DNA from 3 places in the Kosakonia beeri genome. Region 1 is predicted to be linked to each of the others. Evidence: predicted binding sites of a transcription regulator. Region 1 holds the regulator's gene; each other region holds the start of a gene.
The links. The regulator Fur, encoded in region 1, represses iron uptake genes when iron is present. The targets are predictions, from matches to a motif close to ATAATAATGAGAACNACTATCAA.

Region 1 (6,689 bases):
GTTTCAGCACATAGTACTGCGCCGTAAGTTGAGCGACGTTAATCAAATCGCCCTGTTGTGCAGGTTGCCCCGCGCGTGGGTGGTTAGCCATTGCCTGGTCCTTTCAATGCAAGGATTAAATTGTGCCGCAAACTTTCTCAATCAATTCCGCCGGGAATTGCATTGACTGCATGATATGTTCGATCATGCTGCATTTACGGCCCGTATTGGTGTTGGTTATGACCCAATAAGGGGTATTCGGCACCTGTTTCGGCTTGGTCTGGTTGCCGCTCTGAAGCAAAGTCTGCTCATTCGCAGCAAAGTATACGCGGGTGCGCCCATGCAGAGACTCGGTGGATTCCGTAAACCCCTTGTCATCCAGTAAGTAGAGTGTAGACAGCACCAGCAGGAAACGATTCACCGCCTTTTTCTGTTCGGCGTACTCATCAGACAGCAGCAGCTCACGCACGGCGCGGACTTTATCTTTGGCGGTGTTTGCCGGTTTAACCCCTTCAACGGTACTGACCGTACGCGTCTCTTTTACCGGCGCAGGCTGTAACTGCGATGGGGACTGGGCAACGGCGGAAAATTTCAACATGCGCCGTAAAATGTCGGATGCACTCTCACCAATATGCTTTGTGTGGCTGGCAATATACGTGTAGAGCTCATCATCAACTTCGATCGTTTTCATCTTAATCCAGTGCGATATCTAATCTGAATACAAGTGTTGGGATTATAAAGTGAAATCTCAACAGCGGATAGCGTCAAACCAGGGTAGCGGCAAAACTCAGACGATTTCTGAACCTTGCAGCAGGGCGGCAGAATGTTCAACATAATAACCTAACCCGCTTGAGTGAAAAAAAGAACTTTGCCATGAAATTGAATACACGCGCGCTAACTGCACAACATCCGCACAACAATTCTCCTGTTGTCCTTGTTCATGGTCTGTTTGGCAGCCTGGATAACCTTGGCATACTCGCCCGAGACCTGGTTCAGGACCATGACGTATTGCAGGTGGATATGCGCAACCACGGCCTTTCTCCCCGCTCAGACGAGATGAACTACCCGGCGATGGCGCAGGATCTGCGAGATACGCTCGACGCTCATCAGATCGAGAAAGCCACTTTCATTGGTCACTCTATGGGCGGCAAAGCGGTAATGGCACTCACCGCGCTGGCGCCAGAACGCATCGACCAGTTGGTGGCAATTGATATTGCGCCCGTTAATTATAACGTACGCCGTCATGATGAGATTTTTGCCGCCATTAACGCCGTCAGCGAGGCGCACGTCACCACACGCCAGCAAGCCACAGCGATAATGCGTGAAGTCATTAACGAAGAAGGTGTGATTCAGTTTCTGCTGAAATCCTTTGCCGACGGGAAGTGGCGCTTCAACGTACCGGTACTGTGGGATCAATATTCGCAGATTGTCGGTTGGGAAAACGTCCCGGCGTGGGAGAAACCCGCGCTGTTTGTTCGCGGCGGCAACTCACCTTATGTGACCGAAGCATACCGCGACGCGCTGCTGGCGCAATTCCCACAGGCGCGGGCGCATGTTATTGCAGGCGCGGGCCACTGGGTGCATGCAGAGAAACCCGATGCGGTTATGCGCGCAATCCGTCGTTATCTCGCTGAAAAGGCAAACTGATTAAAAAGGCGGCGACCGGTCGTTTGAACGCGCCCGGTCGTTGGCGTGCCCGTTGTGCTGATGTATGATGGCGCGCTATTCAGCCCGGGCTACGACCCGATTGCTTGTATTTCCCGTAGTATGCTTAAACCATGGCTAAAGAACAAACGGACCGTACGACCCTAGATCTGTTCGCGAATGAGCGTCGCCCGGGACGACCGAAGACTAACCCGCTCGCGCGTGATGAACAGTTGCGCATCAATAAACGCAATCAGCTAAAACGCGATAAAGTTCGCGGGCTTAAACGCGTCGAATTGAAACTGAACGTTGAGGCGGTAGACGCCCTCAATGAGCTGGCGGACGCCCGTAATATGAGCCGCAGCGAGCTTATCGAAGAGATGCTGCTTACGCAGCTGCAGGCCTTGCGCGAATAACGAATCCTCCGAATCATCACCTTTATTCATACTTTCATGTGGCATACAGTGCAGTCCGTGGCGATAGCAGTTTCCGCGCACTTCCCTGTTCTGCTATGATTGCCCTTATCTGTGGGCTAAACGCCACCACCATACTCATTAAGTTTCAAGAGGTTATTTTACTCATGGCAATTACAGGCATTTTCTTCGGCAGCGACACTGGCAACACTGAAAATATCGCCAAAATGATTCAGAAACAGCTTGGTAAAGACGTTGCTGATGTTCATGACATTGCCAAGAGCAGCAAAGAAGATCTCGAAGGCTATGACATTCTGCTGCTTGGCATTCCGACCTGGTACTATGGTGAAGCGCAGTGCGACTGGGATGATTTCTTCCCGACGCTGGAAGAAGTGGATTTCAACGGCAAGTTAGTCGCCCTGTTCGGTTGCGGCGACCAGGAAGATTATGCCGAATACTTCTGCGATGCGCTGGGCACCATTCGCGACATTATCGAGCCACGCGGCGCAACTATCGTCGGTCACTGGCCAACGGCGGGTTACCATTTCGAAGCCTCTAAAGGCCTGGTGGATGACGATCACTTCGTCGGGCTGGCAATTGATGAAGACAGGCAGCCAGAACTGACCGCAGAGCGTGTCGAAAAATGGGTAAAACAAGTTTCTGAAGAGCTGCACCTGGACGACATCATCAACGCCTGATGATAATGGTGCAACCTGTAGGTTGCACCGTATTAATAGGTAAAAGCGATGGAAATAATTGCTACAAATTTTTAACTTTTTCCTTCATCGCTGTACAATAAGCCCTGCTAAAGTGGCCTCGCCGCAAGGAGTTTGTTGGCGAGACCACGTTTTAAAAGCTTACTTTACTTGAGGGCTTGCAGTTTTCATTTAGGCATGGCAGTTCTATAATGAGACGCATTATCCCAGGTGCATTCCTATAACTTCCGCTAAGGAAGTGAATCGTATAGCAACAGGACAGATTCCGCATGACTGACAACAATACCGCATTAAAGAAGGCCGGCCTGAAAGTCACGCTTCCTCGGTTAAAAATCCTGGAAGTGCTTCAGGAACCGGATAACCATCATGTCAGTGCGGAAGATTTATACAAACGACTGATCGACATGGGCGAAGAGATCGGCCTGGCCACTGTTTACCGTGTGTTAAACCAGTTCGATGACGCCGGGATTGTGACCCGTCACAATTTCGAAGGCGGTAAGTCCGTTTTTGAACTGACCCAACAGCATCACCACGATCACCTGATTTGCCTCGATTGCGGCAAAGTGATTGAATTTAGTGACGATTCCATTGAAGCGCGCCAGCGCGAAATTGCCGCCAAACACGGCATTCGTCTGACGAATCACAGTCTCTACCTTTATGGCCACTGCGCCGAAGGTGACTGCCGCGAAGATGAACACGCGCACGACGCGAAATAATCGTTCTTCTTACTCTGAGCCAACCTGACGGTTGGCTTTTTTTTGCCTGTTAAACGCCCCTGGATGACACTGCGCTTTCCCGACCGGGAAAACGAAACGTAACACGCGGCCTTCACCGGGAACCGTGTTTATGCGGGAATAAAAAAGCCCGACATGCTTTCGCTGCCGGGCCGGATAATAAGCCTCAACTAGGCTTTGATGCTATCCACGCGGCTCGTGCGCTTACCGTCCGGGCTGGTGGTACGCACGCGTATTTCCCCGCTCACCTGCGGACGTGCCTTATCGTTATAACGCAGCCACTGTTTACCCCCGTCGGTAGAGTATTCCACCACCATTCCAGGGAAACTGGTGTTGGCTTCAAGCACGCCACCTACGACGCGCGCGCCAGGTACCGGCAGGCGGTAATGCACACCCGCTTTCTCCATTTTTGCCAGTTCACGATGCCCTAACAGATTAGCAAAACGCATCCAGTCTTTATCCAGTGCTTTCACATCGACAAGGTGTGTCTCACCGCCTTTGTACTCGCGCCCTGCTTTGTAGTCCTGCTCCCATGCAGCACGGTGCCATGCGCGCTCGGCGACAGAAACCAGTCGTGGATAGATCATGTACTCCATCTGAGCGTCGGTACGTACTACCTCACTCCACAACTGCGCAGAAAGGCCATAAGCGCCTGGCCACGGCTTATCGGATTTCGCACTAAACGGATTACCATCACGATCAACAGAGGTTTCTGCGTTTTGTGGCATGTTGTCCGGCGCGAAGCTGAAGATCTTACGCTCATCACTGAAACGCGTGCCCCAGTAATAGCCACTCTCTTGCGGGTTCACTTCATACGGGAAGTCAAGATAGACGTAATCCGGGTTGGAGACAATGACACGGAAGCCCTTGTTGGCCCAGTCATTAACCGAGTCGAACCCGCCCCAGTAGAGCGTATCCCAGAAGTTAACGTTCACATGATCGGTGGCAAATGCCGACGCATTTTTGGCATCTTTCAGTCCATCCTGCCATGCCTGCATCGTGTCGATACCGCGCGCTTTTACCAGCTTGCTCACTTCAACCCCGAAGTAGCTGGAGAGATGCTCCACGTCAGCCACTTTGCCGTCTTTGATCATCGCCTGGCATGCCTGCGATTTTGCCCACGGCTTATCCTGGTTGCTTTGGTCGATGATGCCTTTGCCTGCTTCGGGAGCTTTCTTGTCGGTATAACCGGTGCCAAGGTAAATATTTTTCGCTTCGTCACCCCCAAAGTGCCAGGTTTGCAGCGGCAGCCCGGCTTCTTTATGCATCTGCTGAATTTCACCCAGAACTTTATCCACAAAGTTACGCGATGAGTCGAGGCAAGGGTTCAGATAGCCAGTACGGTTGTAGAACTGCACCCCCGTGGTGTTGGAGGTGTCTGTAGGATCCAGCAGGCGGAACTGATTCGCGGCTTGCTCGTTGCCCTCTTTCATCAACCGATCGTATCTCGCTTCCATGGCAATCACTGCAGCACGTGCATGCGCTGGCATGTCGATTTCCGGAATGACCTCAATCTGCCGCGCTTTGGCATACTTCAGAATGTCGATGTAATCCGCACGGGTAAAGAAACCGCTGCCGGTGTTATTGCTGTCGGGCCCGGATCCAAGCTGCGGCAACAAGCAGGATTTCTCACTCAGGTCATGGCAACGCTTACTGCCAATGTCCGTTAATTCCGGCAGGCCTGGAATTTCGATACGCCAGCCTTCGTCATCGCTGAGATGGAAATGGAATTTGTTCAGTTTGTAGGCCGACATTTGATCCAGCAGACGCAGCACGGCGTCTTTACTGTGGAAGTTACGCCCGACATCAAGGTGAATGCCGCGGTAGTCGAAGCGAGGCGCATCCTTCGCATCCAGCGTGGCCACTTTCAGTGCCCCGTCAGCCGGGATAAGCGACAACAACGATTGCAGCCCATAAAAAACCCCGGCCTGATCGTAACCGGTGATCACCGTCTCTTTTGCACCAATATGCAGTTTATACGCACCGGAAACCGCCTCATCGCCCTGGAAATCACGCGTAGCTATTTCGCTGCGCACCGGATAACTTCCCGCTTGCACGCCCAGCAACGCAAAACGACTTTTCACCGCGTCCTGCGCATCGCTGCTTAACGCAGAAAGATCCAGCTTCACGCCATTGCTCAGGTCGACATCCTGTCCGTGAATGTTTACCGCCTGCGGCGTAGGAATAATCTGGCCACGCAGGGTGTGCAAATTGAGCGTTTTCACATCACTGTTTTTTGCAAAACGCGCTTCAGCCGTCATCAGGATGTTTTTGTCATCCGCCGTGCGCTTCCACTGCTCGCCAGGCAGGGTGACGAACTGCGTCAAATCTTCGGTGTCGGTATTGGCGATCACTTTCGCCGTCGCCCCTTCGGAAGTGACATACCAACGCGGCAGTACATCGGTTATAAACAGCTGCCAGTATTCATTGATGATGGGGATCTCAACAGACTGTTTCGCCGGAAAACCACTGAATTTGTCGGTCGGCTCCAGTTTATGCAGATCGCCCATAATATGAATGACTTTAAACTGGTCGTTCGCCACCTCAAGGATCGGGCGGATGCTGTGGAAATAAATTGCCCACGCTTTATCTGTTACCGCATCGCCATTATTGGTCAGTGTGATAACGGCTTTGTTGCACGACGCCCAGTCAGCGCCAAGCCTGGCGCAATCGACACCCTTCTGCCCGGCATGGTTATCTTTGATCGCATAATTGAGATGAAACTGGCTGATTGCATCGACAGTGCTTTGACCAGCCAGCGCCATTGGGCTGCTCAAAATGCCCAGCACTGTGCTGGCCAGCAGACTTAAACGTACAGTATTCATGACTTATTCCTTGTATTTTGCCGGGTGCGCCCCGGCAAATAACGCATCAAAAAAGAGTAAACGGCGCGATAACCATAAATTTCACGTCACGCTCATCCTGGAAGATGTTGCCGTAACCGCCGGAGTAACAGGGGATATCGGAGTGGTTGTCATACTGTGTGAAGTGGAGTTTGAACATCGTACCTTTAGCGCGGCCATCCTGCAGGGTGTAGATAGCGTCCAGGCTGTAGGCCGACTCTTTCAGACGGTAGTTCGGATCGTACCAGGCATCCGGTGAGGCCATCCTGGCGGGTTTTGCATCCCAGGCATAGGCGTAAGAAGCCCCCACCGTGAAACCAGGCAGATTCCAGTTTTGCAAATCATACATTGCACCGATGA
Region 2 (6,689 bases), 1.4 Mb from region 1:
GACGACTGGAATGCGATGATTCTGCGGGCACACCCAGTGACCAATCACATTTCCCGGGTGCGTTGGCGTGCCGAACCAGCGTGCAGGAACGCCAGCCCAGTCCAGCAGCGTGCTGTCCCAGTTATCTGTGTTGATGTTGACCAGTTGCGTGGTGGTGGCGTTGGTATATTCCCAATTCAGATTGCCGGTAAGACGGTAGCTAAAGTAATCCGGGATCAGCAGAGCATGATCGGCTTGCTCCAGTAATTCAGGCTGCTGTTCCGCCAGCGCCCGCAATTGATACAGGGTGTTGAACGGTAAAAACTGAATGCCGCTGCGCAGATAAATGTCGGTTTTGCCCGGTGCTTGCATCGCACGGTTCATGATGCCGTCGGTACGATTGTCGCGGTAGGCAACAGGCAGGCCGACACGTTCACCATGGCGGTTTATCAAAACATAGTCGACGCCCCAGGTGTCGATACCGATGCTGTCAGGTTGAATACCTTCTTCACACACCTTTTGCAGACCGAAGCGGATTTCGGCTTCCAGGCTATCAATATCCCAGCAGTCAACACCCTCAACCTTTTGCAGGCAGTTAACGAAACGGTGGATTTCGCGAAGCGAAAGTGTGCGTTGTTGGCGATCGTAACGCGCCAGCATGACGCGTCCGCTGGACGCGCCTAAATCAACGGCAACACAATGGCGAAAAGTCATGAGCGGGTCCTTCTTAGAGTCATTGCGAACAGTCTAAAAAAGGGCGAGGCGTTGTACCTTCTTGTTACGGACAGCGGCGATTTAGCGCTGGCAAGAAAGCAAAGATGAACGTGAGAGAGTTCACAGTTTCCAGTTATGGCGGGGTTTTCGGCCATTGTGACCCTGGCCACATTTCCCGATCTTTCCCGCCGTTTCTTGAAAAAACGGCAGGCTATGCGCGAAATAGTGTCGAAAATTTAAGGTGAGGTTGAGAACCCTTAATTACTATTTTGAGAACGTTTCTCATTGTTGGGTTGGGGGCAAGTATGACCGTACTTCATAGCGTGGATTTTTTCCCGTCAGGTAAATCACCTGTTGCCATTGAGCCGCGATTACCCCAGGCGGCTTTCCCTGAGCATCATCATGATTTTCATGAAATTGTGATCGTTGAGCATGGTACCGGCATTCATGTTTTTAACGGTCAGCCCTACACCATCAGCGGCGGTACAGTGTGCTTTGTGCGCGACCATGACCGGCACTTGTATGAACATACTGATAACCTTTGCCTGACGAATGTTCTGTACCGTTCGCCGGAGGCATTCCAGTTTTTATCGGGGCTGAATCAGCTTTTACCGCAAGAGCAGGATGGCCACTATCCGTCGCATTGGCGGGTGAATCAGCAGGCGCTTACGCAGGTTCGTGCCATCATCGGTCAGATGGAGGCGTCGGATAGCGAAATGGACACCCATGGCATTGCCAACCGTGAGATCTTGTTTATGCAGTTGCTGGTTTTATTGCGTAAAAGCAGCCTGCAAGAAGGGGCGGTGAATAATGATGCCCGATTGAATCAGTTGATGTTGTGGCTGGAAGATCACTTTGCGGAAGATGTGTGCTGGGAAACGCTGGCGGAACACTTTACGCTCTCACTGCGCACGCTGCACCGCCAGATGAAGCATTCTACGGGCCTGACGCCGCAGCGCTACCTCAACCGGTTAAGGCTTATTAAAGCGCGCCATATGCTGCGCCATAGCGATGACAGCGTAACGGATATTGCCTTCCGTTGTGGGTTTGGCGACAGCAACCACTTCTCAACGCTGTTCCGTCGTGAGTTCAACTGGTCGCCGCGCGATATCCGTCAGGGGCGTGATATGCTGCTTCAGTAACGAGAAGGCTATCACCGATTTTTTGCCGTGGATCCGCTAATAATGGCAGGTTGTTCACGGCAGAGGTGGCGTTGTGGCAGGTCAGTTAATCCTTCGTAAAGCAGACTTCTTTCCCCGCGCTGGCCAGGCCGTTGCGGTGGCGGATCGCTATCCGCAAAATGTCTTTGCCGAACATACCCATGAGTTTTATGAACTGGTGCTGGTATGGCGCGGCAACGGTTTGCATGTGCTTAATGGTCGCCCTTACCGCATTACCCGCGGTGATTTGTTTTATATCCGTGCGGAAGATTGCCATTCGTACGCGTCGGTTAACGATCTGGTGCTGCAAAATATTATCTATTGTCCGGAACGGCTGACCTTAAATCTTGATTGGGCAGCGCATATTCCCGGCCTGCATGGCTCAAATTGGGTACCGCACTGGCGTATTGGTAGCACAGGTATGGCACAGGCGCGGCAGGTCATTACGCAACTTGAGCATGAGAGCGCAAGGCCCGATCCGCTCGACAATCTCATGGCGGAAACACTGTTCGCGCAGCTCATATTGACGCTAAAACGCCACCGTTTCGCCACCGATAATCTTGCGGCCACCCACAGTGAAGCCCTGCTGGATAAGTTGATCACTGCGTTGTCCGGTAGTTTGAACCGCAGTTTTGTGCTGGAGCAGTTTTGCGAGCAGGAGCAGTGCAGTGAAAGGGCGTTGCGTCAGCAGTTTCGCACCCAGACCGGAATGACCATCAACCACTACTTGCGTCAGTTGCGTATTTGCCATGCGCAGTACCTGTTGCAGCATTCTGAGCAGATGATCAGCGAAATCGCCATGCAATGCGGGTTTGAAGACAGTAACTACTTTTCGGTGGTGTTTAGTCGTGAGGTAGGGATGACGCCAGGTCAGTGGCGTCATCGTAGTCGTATTGCAGCCTGATCAACTGGCCATGCCGAGGCCAACGATGTTGGCGGCGACAATGATCACCACACAACCCAGACTGAGAACCCCGACCGGCTGGCGGCCGGCGTTTTTCCACTCTTTCAGAACCAGCCCAACGATACCGCCGCACAGCACATAGAAGCTCATGTGCAGCATCCAACTGATGTAATCATACTGGGCCGGGATGCGTGCGTGACCCCACGCATAAAAAAAGAACTGCAAATACCACATCAACCCACCCAACGCGGACAGCAGAACATTACTAATAAGTAGCGGTTTTGCCAGCGAGAAGTCGGCTTTTATCGACAAGTTTTTCATTTTTGCCAGACGAATAAAACAGAAGCCGAGGTTTACCAGCGCACCGCCGCCCATGATCACCACATAGCTGGGCAATGCGGTGTATAGCGGGTCGATTCCCAGTGCTGCTGCGGCCTCGTGCATCGGTTTTGCGGCATTCATGGCGAAGGACATGCCAGCGGAAAACACGCCGCACATAATGGCCAGCGCCAGCCCTTTTTTCAGGCTGAACTCTTCTGCTTTGATGCCCATTTTGCGTTCTTTCAACTGGCCCGCACGCGTCACAATCGCCACGCCAACAAGGGCAACCAGCACGCCGAGCAACGTCATGCGACCGCCAGGGGTGCCAATTAACACATCGAAGTTACCATTAATAATCGGCGTCATTAGCGTACCGACAATCAGGGTGATGCCAATCGCGATACCAATGCCCATCGACATGCCCAAATAACGCATGGTCAGGCCATAGTTAATGTTGCCGATACCCCACATGGCGCCGAACAGGAACACTGGCAGTAGTGTGGAGGCATTAAACGAGCTGAAATAAGCCCAAAAATCAGGCAATAACAGCGCGCTGATAGTCCAGGGAAGGATCAACCAGGAGACGATGCCGCCGATTGACCACATGGTCTCCCAGGACCAGTGTTGCACTTTTTTAAACGGGGCATAGAAACAGGCTGCACTGGCCGCACCTATCAAATGCCATAAAATACCCATCGTAATCGCGTTACTCATTTTGGATCCTCTTTGTTTTTATCGCCGGGATACGAGCAGCCGACCCGATGAGTGTAAAAATCAGGCGCAGGATTAACCTTGAGGCGTTTGCCGCGTAACGGCGGGAGCTGGCAATGAGCGCGTTATGGAGGTGAGCGGCTTCACAATTTCAGTAACATAACCAAAAGTTATAACCTTATAAAAACTACGGCATTGATAAACATTTTCAATATCATTTAATTAACTATAATGAACCAACTGCTTACGCGGCATTAACACAGTAGCCGCTTACCTTTAATGGAGATGATCATGAGCTATACACTGCCTGCTCTGCCGTACGCGTATGATGCCCTTGAACCGCACTTCGACAAGCAAACGATGGAAATCCATCACACCAAACATCACCAGACTTATGTGAACAATGCAAACGCAGCGCTGGAAAGCCTGCCGGAGTTCGCAAATCTGCCTGTTGAAGAACTGATCACCAAGCTGGATCAGCTGCCAGCAGATAAAAAAACCGTGCTGCGTAACAACGCAGGCGGCCACGCTAACCACAGCCTGTTCTGGAAAGGCCTGAAAAAAGGCACCACCCTGCAGGGTGATCTGAAAGCCGCTATCGAACGTGACTTCGGTTCCGTTGATAACTTCAAAGCTGAATTTGAAAAAGCGGCTGCAACCCGCTTTGGTTCCGGCTGGGCGTGGCTGGTGCTGAAAGGCGACAAACTGGCGGTCGTTTCGACAGCAAACCAGGATTCCCCGCTGATGGGCGAAGCGATTTCTGGCGCGTCCGGCCTCCCGATCGTGGGCCTGGATGTGTGGGAACATGCTTACTATCTGAAATTCCAGAACCGCCGCCCGGACTATATTAAAGAGTTCTGGAACGTGGTGAACTGGGACGAAGCTGCTGCCCGTTTTGCTGCGAAAAAATAAGACGATTTCGTCGCTCACCCTGAGGTGAGATAAACCCCCGCCAGGCACTGCCGACGGGGGTTTTTTTATGGCAAAGTGTGAGCGCGCTAGCTAATAAAAACATTGATCCTAAAATAATGAAATAATGTTTTGTTATGTACGGTTGATCACTTTTCCCTCTCCGAAGTGGTTCTAACATCCTGTCATCAGCGCTGAGCGTCCCTCGGTCGGCGCAGCAAAATCAGTGGGTTTTGACGACAGGTGAATATATGCAAATCAAACGTGCAATAGAGAGAATTCCGGGCGGTATGATGCTGGTTCCCTTGTTTATCGGTGCGTTGTGCCACACTTTTGCGCCCGGTGCGGGAAAATATTTCGGCTCCTTCACAAACGGGATGATCACCGGCACGGTGCCGATTCTGGCGGTGTGGTTTTTCTGCATGGGGGCGTCGATCAAGCTGAGCGCTACCGGGACGGTACTGCGTAAATCCGGTACGCTGGTGGTGACAAAAATCGCCGTGGCATGGGTAGTGGCCGCCGTTGCGTCACGCTTAATCCCCGCGCATGGCGTAGAGGCGGGTTTCTTTGCCGGGTTGTCGACGCTGGCGCTGGTGGCCTCGATGGATATGACCAATGGCGGGCTTTATGCATCCATCATGCAGCAATATGGCACCAAAGAGGAAGCCGGGGCCTTTGTGCTGATGTCGCTCGAATCCGGGCCGTTGATGACAATGATTATCCTTGGTACCGCTGGGATCGCCTCCTTCGAGCCGCACGTGTTCGTGGGGGCTGTGTTGCCCTTTCTGGTCGGCTTCGCGTTAGGGAACCTGGATCCGGAACTGCGAGAGTTCTTCAGTAAAGCCGTACAGACCCTGATCCCGTTTTTTGCTTTCGCGCTGGGTAATACCATTGATTTAAGCGTGATTGCTCAAACCGGGTTGTTAGGCATTCTGCTGGGGCTGGCGGTGATTGTAATTACCGGAATTCCGCTGATCATTGCCGACAAAATGATTGGCGGTGGCGATGGCACTGCCGGGCTGGCAGCCTCCAGCTCTGCGGGTGCTGCGGTGGCCACGCCGGTGCTGATTGCTGAAATGGTGCCGGACTTTAAAGCGATGGCACCCGCAGCGACTGCTCTGGTGGCGACCTCGGTAATTGTCACCTCAGTTCTGGTGCCGATTTTGACGTCTCTCTGGTCACGTAAAGTGAAAGGCAATGAGGCGGAAATCATAATACGCAATACGGTGAAATAACCCTTACCTGGATGGCGCTACGCATGTGCCAGATCTGTTAAGCGTTGCGCCATCCGACATTATTGGGTGCCAAAAACCCGATCAATAATATTGCACTGGTCTTCGTTAAGCGCTCCGCCCATGTTGCGTGCAGTTGGCGTGCAATAACCGAACTTACGCGAAACCACAGTTTTAATGGTGGTGACAAAATCATCGCCAATGGCATAAATCGCCATAAATTTGCCGATTTCGCGTTGCACAATCTCCAGCGCGGCTAAATCCTTTTGCTGCCAGGCTTCGCGAGCTTTCACAAACAGCTCCGGCATCACGTTGTTCAGCCCGGAGATCACCCCGGCGCCACCCGCCAGCAAATTGGGAATGTAGTACTCGTCATAACCGGAAAGGACCGCAAAATCGGAGCGCACTTGTTGGGTGGCAATGATCATATTGCGGGTGTGCGACTGGCAATCCACCGTATCTTTGATACCGGCAAAATTCGGGAACTCCGCCGCCAGCGTCGCCACTAAATCTGCCGTTAAATCACAGCCGGTTCGTGCCGGAAAATTATACGCAAACCATTTGCCGCTGAACGCGTTACCCAGTGCGCGAAAATAGTTCAATAATTGCCTGGCAGTCTGCCCATAGTAATAAGGCGGTAGCGCCATTACCGCTTGGTAACCTGCGCTGTACGCTTCTGCTGCCATCAACAGCATATCGTTAAAGCAGGTCGAAGAGACATTGGCGACCATGACGCCGGAAGACATTGCGCGAGCTTCG
Region 3 (6,689 bases), 1.4 Mb from region 1:
ATATCCCTACGTTGCTCACCCTTTTTCGCGTCATCCTGATCCCGTTTTTCGTGCTGGCGTTTTATCTTCCTTTTCAGTGGGCTCCGTTTGTCTGCGCCCTGATTTTTTGTTGTGCCGCCGTCACCGACTGGTTTGACGGCTTTCTGGCGCGCCGCTGGAACCAAAGCACGCGTTTTGGCGCTTTTCTCGATCCGGTTGCGGATAAGGTGCTGGTAGCGATTGCGATGGTACTGGTTGCTGAGCATTATCACAGCTGGTGGGTTACGTTACCGGCTGCCACGATGATTGCCCGCGAGATCATCATTTCCGCATTGCGTGAATGGATGGCCGAAATGGGTAAACGCAGCCGTGTGGCGGTGTCCTGGATCGGTAAAGTCAAAACGACATCGCAAATGGCGGCGTTGGTGTGGTTGCTGTGGCGTCCCAATGTATGGGTAGAATACGCCGGGATTGCGCTGTTCTTTGTCGCTGCGGTGCTGACGCTGTGGTCCATGTTGCAATACCTGAACGCGGCGCGCGGCGATTTGCTTGAACAGTGATCGTTTCGTTGTAATTTTCAGCAAACGATCCGCCTTTTGAAAAATATCGTTGACTCAGTGCGTCAGGTAAGTAGAATGCAACGCATCGGAAGGCAGCGTAGCTCGCCAGAAGATAATAAAATCAAGTGATTACAACAAGCTTGATAAGCGGGAATAGCTCAGTTGGTAGAGCACGACCTTGCCAAGGTCGGGGTCGCGAGTTCGAGTCTCGTTTCCCGCTCCAGTTTAATGCATCGGCTGTTTTAGCGGATGCCGGCTGAAAAGCCTGAAGAATCTGGCGCGTTAGCAAAGCGGTTATGTAGCGGATTGCAAATCCGTCTAGTCCGGTTCGACTCCGGAACGCGCCTCCAATTTCTTCCCGAAGCCCGGATGGTGGAATCGGTAGACACAAGGGATTTAAAATCCCTCGGCGTTCGCGCTGTGCGGGTTCAAGTCCCGCTCCGGGTACCATTGGGAAAGAACAGAATAATCAAAGCAATAAGCAGTGTCGTAAAACCACCGAAAGGTGGTTTTTTTGTATCTGTTATCTGGCAGATATAAAAAAACCGCGCAGAGCAGCAAACTCCCGCGCGGTTTGTCCTCGTCTGTTAACCCACCTCGGGTAGCACACCCGCAACGATGGCGAACTGAATCGCAATAATCGCTATACCGCAGGCAAAAATCAGGCATAGCGCCGGTTTGCCCCCCAGCACGCGGTAAGCGCTGTGCGGATGATGCTTACGGCTTTGCCAGGCCAGCATTGACGGCAGCAACAGTGCCAGTACGGAAAGCGCCACACCGGCATATCCCAGCGCCATAACAAAACCTCGCGGGTAGAAGAGGGCAAAGGCCAGCGGCGGCAGGAAAGTGATAAAACCGCTTTGCAGGCGACCGAAGGCGTTATTACGCCGCTGGAACAAATCTGCGAGATAGTCGAATAACCCAAGCGAAACGCCCAGGAAAGAGGTCGCCAGCGCCAGGTCTGCGAACAGGTGCACCGCAAGCTCCACATGTGGCGATGCGACCACTTCACGTAAAGCTTGCAGTAACCCATTTAATCCTGCCTGAGTCGCGAGTAAGCCCATAAAAGTGGAAGAGCTGATACTACCCAGCGTTGCCAGTTGCCAGAAAATATACGCAACCAGCGGGATTGCGCTGCCCGTGATAAAGATCATTCGCAGTTTACGAATGTTTCCGCCCATATAACTGACAATACTCGGTACACTGCCGTGAAAGCCAAATGAAGTGAAAATCACCGGCATCGCAGAAAGCGCCAGACCCTTTTCCAGCGGCATTGTCAACAAATTGGCCTGGTGAACATGCGGCATCAACAGCACCAGCATCAACACCAGGAAGAGTATTTTGGCGCTGAATAAAAAGCGGTTGAACAAATCGACCAGCGATGTTCCCACGCAGACAACCCCGCCTGCCACCAGGGTGAAGATCATTACGCCCGCCACGGGGGAAAGATTAAGCGCAAGCCATTGATTCAGGCTTGAAGCCAGTAATTCCCCGGCACCGCTGATATAAGCCGCTGTCAACGCGTACATCAAAAACATCATGCTAAAGCCGGTGATCCACTGACCGTAGCGTCCTAAATAGCGATGCGCGAGCGAACCTAAGCCGGTGTCTGCTGGCACATGTTGGTAAACTTCCAGCAGTAACAGGGCGGTGTAACACATCACAGCCCACAGGGTGAAAAGCAAAACCAGCGTCGTGGTAAAGCCCACGCCAGCTGCCGCCAGCGGCATCGCCAGCATTCCGGCACCAATCGTGGTACCCGCTACGATAAAAACACTCCCAAGTGTTCGATTTTTCACGCTTTCCTCTGAAATAAAACGTATAGCCCAATCAATCTGCGGCGCAGAGTAAGGGAATTCAGTGATTTCGTCAAACGGCCGTTACAATGGGTGTAATTTATTCTTTACGGTTCGAGGCAATGTATTTGCCTCAAGGGACCCAAGAGTTTAACCACTTCATCAGGGGGATGTTTTTTGCCCGCCATTCTTCATGGCATAAAAAGCAGTGGTAAGTTTTCAAAATAATGAGAAAGGTGATAGGGAGTACGAATCCCTTTACAGCACATTGGTCTCGAGGCGGAAATTTGCTGTGCCACGGTCACTGAATCATTCGCTGGCATGACGGGCCAATGGAATGACCAGAATGGCGTGGGGAGAAGGATATGGGCACCTGGGGCATTTACTCGGTTATTGACCCGGTGGATGAGACGTTTGCCGAGGGAGCAGAAGAAGATGCCTGGATTATTGAAAATGTCGACTGGCTGACCGATGTCTTCTGTGTGCATGGCATTGCGCTGGAGACGGAAAATTATCGCTATTTTTACCGCGCAGTAAATCAACAGGACGGGCGCTGCACACGTGGCGCCGGATGTATGTAAACCTGTTTTAACGCAATGTTCGTAAGCAAAGAGGTGTCTATGATGCACCTTTTTGCGAGGGCTATTTATGGCGTCAATTCACGGTCATGAAGTATTGAATATGATGATTTCTTCAGGCGAACACTATTCACATGAGAGCCTGGTAGCGGCAATCGTTGCCCGCTTCGGTGCGGAGGCGCGTTTTCATACCTGTTCAGCAGAGGGGATGACGGCGAAGGAGTTGGTGCTGTTTTTGGCCGCAAAAGGAAAGTTTATTCCCGTCGAAGAGGGGTTCTCGACGCAAGAAAGTAAAATCTGCCCGCATTAATAAAAAAGGCGGTAAAGCAAACTTTACCGCCATGGTAATTAATTCTGTGCGTCGAGCGTCGCCAGTTCTTTATCGACGAAGTAAAGGCCTTCGCCGCTTTTACCCACCAGAGATAATTTATCAATAACGGATTTAAACAGTTTCTCTTCTTCATGTTGTTCCGCAACATACCATTGCAGGAAATTAAAGGTCGGATAATCCTGCGTGGTCATTGCAACATGCGCCAGCTCATTAATTTTCTGCGTGATCAGTTGTTCGTGTTCGTAAGTCGCGCGGAACAAAACATCCAGCGATGCATAATCCGCAACCGGCGAGTCAATGGTGCTGATGCGCGGCAGGCTGCCAGTATCGGTCAGGTAGTCGAACAGGCGTTGCATATGCGTCATTTCTTCCTGAGCATGGCGACGCAAAAACGCGGCAGCACCTTCAAAACTATGGAAGCTGCACCAGGCGCTCATTTGTTGATAGAGCAGGGAAGAAAACAGTTCCAGATTCATTTGTTCATTTAATTTTTCAATCATCTCTGCTTTTAACATGGTGCGGCTCCGGAATTTATAATGGTGATTAGCAGCGGCCACTATAATTTGTTATTTAATTATTTGCAAAAGGTAAAATAAAAATTAAGTCTCGAAAAAAAAGAGAATGAGAATAAAACGCATTGCAGGAAATAATATAATTAAATGAGAATTGTTTTGATTATTAATAAAAGAAAAAGCCAGCATTGTTATGCCAGCTTTTAGCGATTACCAGGTTGCCGTGCCGTGATTAAAAGCCATGCCCCGGCACTGATACTGGATAGTGACCTTGGTGTTCATGCAGACAGAACCGCTAATCAGACTACAGGTTTCGACTGGCCTGCCATACGACACGGCAGTGGCATAGCCCATCTGCTGGCACTGTTTGTTGGCAGTGCTTTGCGCGGCGCTTTGGTCGTAACTCGCGGTTTGCAACATCTGCTGGTTGAAACTGAGCCGCACCAGACCGCTGATGGGATCCACTTCACTGACTTTCGCCTGTTTGGTAAAGCTACAGCCACTGAGCATTATCAGTGAAGCCGCAATAACTATTTTTTTCATCAAATCGCCCTGATTCATTTTGGCATCTTCGCATCTTATCGTGTTGATGTAGAGGCAATCGGTGGAATAACCTGCAGAACCTGCATTACTTATCGTAACGGGGGCGATTTGCGTCCTAACCATAATAGTGCCTTAACTCCCCGGCGCTCCTGCGTCGCTATTGAAGACAGCCCGCGCGTTAACGCTTTCCGTCAATGGGATCTTCCTCACAACCCATCAAAACTGTGAGCCGCCCTTTGATTTTTAAAACCATTTTTCATTAAATTTGAAAGTATGTTTGTCAGGTAGTAAGGTTTATGCAACCTTTGCTATCTGAAGTCTGTTCACAGGAGATAAAAAATGAAAATCGCACTGATGATGGAAAACAGCCAGGCTGCTAAAAACGCCATCATCCTGAAAGAACTTAAGAGTGTTGCTGACGAGAAAGATTTCCCGGTATTCAACGTGGGGATGAGCGACGAGAACGATCATCATCTGACCTACATCCATCTTGGGATTATGGCCAGTATCCTGCTGAACGCGAAAGCGGTGGACTTTGTGGTGACCGGTTGTGGTACCGGGCAGGGCGCGCTGATGTCCCTGAACATTCACCCAGGTGTGGTATGCGGATATTGTATCGATCCGGCTGACGCCTTCCTGTTTGCCCAGATCAACAACGGTAACGCGCTGGCGCTGCCATTTGCCAAAGGTTTCGGCTGGGGCGCGGAACTGAACGTACGCTTTATTTTTGAAAAAGCGTTTACCGGTCGCAAAGGCGAAGGCTATCCGCCGGAGCGTAAAGAGCCACAGGTACGTAACGCCGGTATCCTGAATCAGGTTAAAGCTGCAGTAGTGAAAGAGAACTACCTTGATACGCTGCGCGCTATTGACCGCGATCTGGTGAAAACAGCGGTTTCCGGTGAACGCTTCCAGCAGTGCTTCTTTGAAAATTGCCAGAGCAAAGAGATCGAAGCGTTTGTGCGCGAAATCCTTGCCTGATGTAAAAAAGCCGCAACGTCTGTTGCGGCTTCTCTTCCTTACTCACTCACTACGCTTTTTTCTGCGACACCGTGCTGCCAGCATGCTTTGTCAGCCGCAGTGTATCCACCATGCCGACCAGGCAAATCAGCGCAATAAAGACAAATGCCAGACGGAAACTGCTTCCCTCAATAGCGGTCATATTCAGCCATGCGCTGACATGCTCGCCAATACGAATACCTATTGCCCCAAGCGTAATGCCAAGGCCAACCGCAAGTTGTGTGGCGGTACTGAATAACGTGTTGGCGTAACTCATCTGTGCGGAGGGCACATCGGCGAATGCCAGGGTGCTCACCCCGGTAAACTGAATAGAACGAAACACGCCGCCAAGGTAGAGGATCAAAAAAGTTAGCCACACTGGGGTGTGGGAGGTCAGCAGCGCGCAAGCCAGTAACGCCAGCACGTTCAATGCGCCATTAATCAGCAGCAACTTTTTAAAACCCAGCCAGCGAATCAATGGTGTGGTTGCGGGCTTAATACTGAGATTCCCGGCAAAAACCGCCAGCACTAACAACCCGGCATGGAACGGATCCATTCCGAAGCCCACCTGGAACATCAGAGGTAGCAAAAACGGCACGGCACTGATAGATGCGCGAAATAACGAACCGCCATACAAAGTTACGCGAAACGTCGGGACTGTCATGGCGTCCAGGCGGATCATCGGCCAGCGCGCACGCCGGAAATGGCGCAAAGTAAAGGCCAGCGTAACGCCACCCAGCACCAGCAGACCTGCAGTCAGTAGGCCCTGGGGATGTTCTGACCCGAGGGCTTCCATTGCATAGACCAGGCTGACCATGGCCACAGCCGTGGCAATAAAGCCCGGTACATCGAACGGGCGTCGCTCTTCTTCGCGAATGTCAGGGATAATCCGCAACGCCAGCGCAATAGCCAGTACGCCAAGTGGGACATTAATAAAGAAGATCCAACGCCAGTCGGCATAGTGAGTAATAAAACCGCCGAGCGGTGGACCAATAATCGGCGCAACCAGCGCTGGCCACGTCAGGGTGGCAATGGCTGTGATCAGTTGATGTTTTGGCGTGGTGCGCAGTACCGCAAGCCGACCAACAGGGACCATCAACGCGCCACCAACCCCCTGCAGAATGCGCATGGCCACGAACATGTCGGCGCTGGTAGACAGCCCACATAACACCGAGGCAAGGGTAAAAATGAGCAGCGCCATAGAAAATACATTGCGTGCGCCAAACCGATCTGCAATCCAGCCACTAGCGGGGATCAACACCGCCAGAGTGATCAGATAAGCACTAATACCAATATTGAGCGCCACGGCTTCGACGCCGAAGCTTTTTGCCATATCCGGTAAGGCGGTGGCGATCACCGTGCCATCAATAAACTCCATAAAGAAAGCGCCGGCG

Region 2: a site for Fur is predicted at 3,985-4,007, ahead of sodA (superoxide dismutase [Mn]). Genes of this name have one in related genera too.
Region 3: a site for Fur is predicted at 3,904-3,926, ahead of ftnA (non-heme ferritin). Genes of this name have one in related genera too.

What each region holds. Positions count from the first base shown of each region.
Region 1 is NZ_CM135106.1:3,409,118-3,415,806, forward strand. It holds gene pgm (phosphoglucomutase (alpha-D-glucose-1,6-bisphosphate-dependent)) at 1-91, opposite strand, end outside; gene seqA (replication initiation negative regulator SeqA) at 116-670, opposite strand; gene ybfF (esterase) at 853-1,626, shown strand; gene ybfE (LexA regulated protein) at 1,758-2,039, shown strand; gene fldA (flavodoxin FldA) at 2,204-2,734, shown strand; gene fur (ferric iron uptake transcriptional regulator) at 3,022-3,468, shown strand; gene ACUY4S_RS16220 (beta-N-acetylhexosaminidase) at 3,657-6,311, opposite strand; gene chiP (chitoporin ChiP) at 6,358-6,689, opposite strand, start outside.
Region 2 is NZ_CM135106.1:4,808,642-4,815,330, reverse strand. It holds gene rhaB (rhamnulokinase) at 1-693, opposite strand, end outside; gene rhaS (HTH-type transcriptional activator RhaS) at 999-1,835, shown strand; gene rhaR (HTH-type transcriptional activator RhaR) at 1,909-2,757, shown strand; gene rhaT (L-rhamnose/proton symporter RhaT) at 2,758-3,792, opposite strand; gene sodA (superoxide dismutase [Mn]) at 4,081-4,701, shown strand; gene kdgT (2-keto-3-deoxygluconate transporter) at 4,950-5,933, shown strand; gene ACUY4S_RS22735 (dihydrodipicolinate synthase family protein) at 5,993-6,689, opposite strand, start outside.
Region 3 is NZ_CM135106.1:2,032,511-2,039,199, forward strand. It holds gene pgsA (CDP-diacylglycerol--glycerol-3-phosphate 3-phosphatidyltransferase) at 1-539, shown strand, start outside; tRNA gene ACUY4S_RS09710 (tRNA-Gly) at 687-762, shown strand; tRNA gene ACUY4S_RS09715 (tRNA-Cys) at 816-889, shown strand; tRNA gene ACUY4S_RS09720 (tRNA-Leu) at 903-989, shown strand; gene tyrP (tyrosine transporter TyrP) at 1,127-2,338, opposite strand; partial or broken gene ACUY4S_RS09730 (PM0253 family protein) at 2,563-2,916, shown strand; gene ACUY4S_RS09735 (YecH family metal-binding protein) at 2,984-3,223, shown strand; gene ftnA (non-heme ferritin) at 3,262-3,759, opposite strand; gene yecR (YecR family lipoprotein) at 3,967-4,299, opposite strand; gene ACUY4S_RS09750 (RpiB/LacA/LacB family sugar-phosphate isomerase) at 4,639-5,277, shown strand; gene ACUY4S_RS09755 (MFS transporter) at 5,327-6,689, opposite strand, start outside.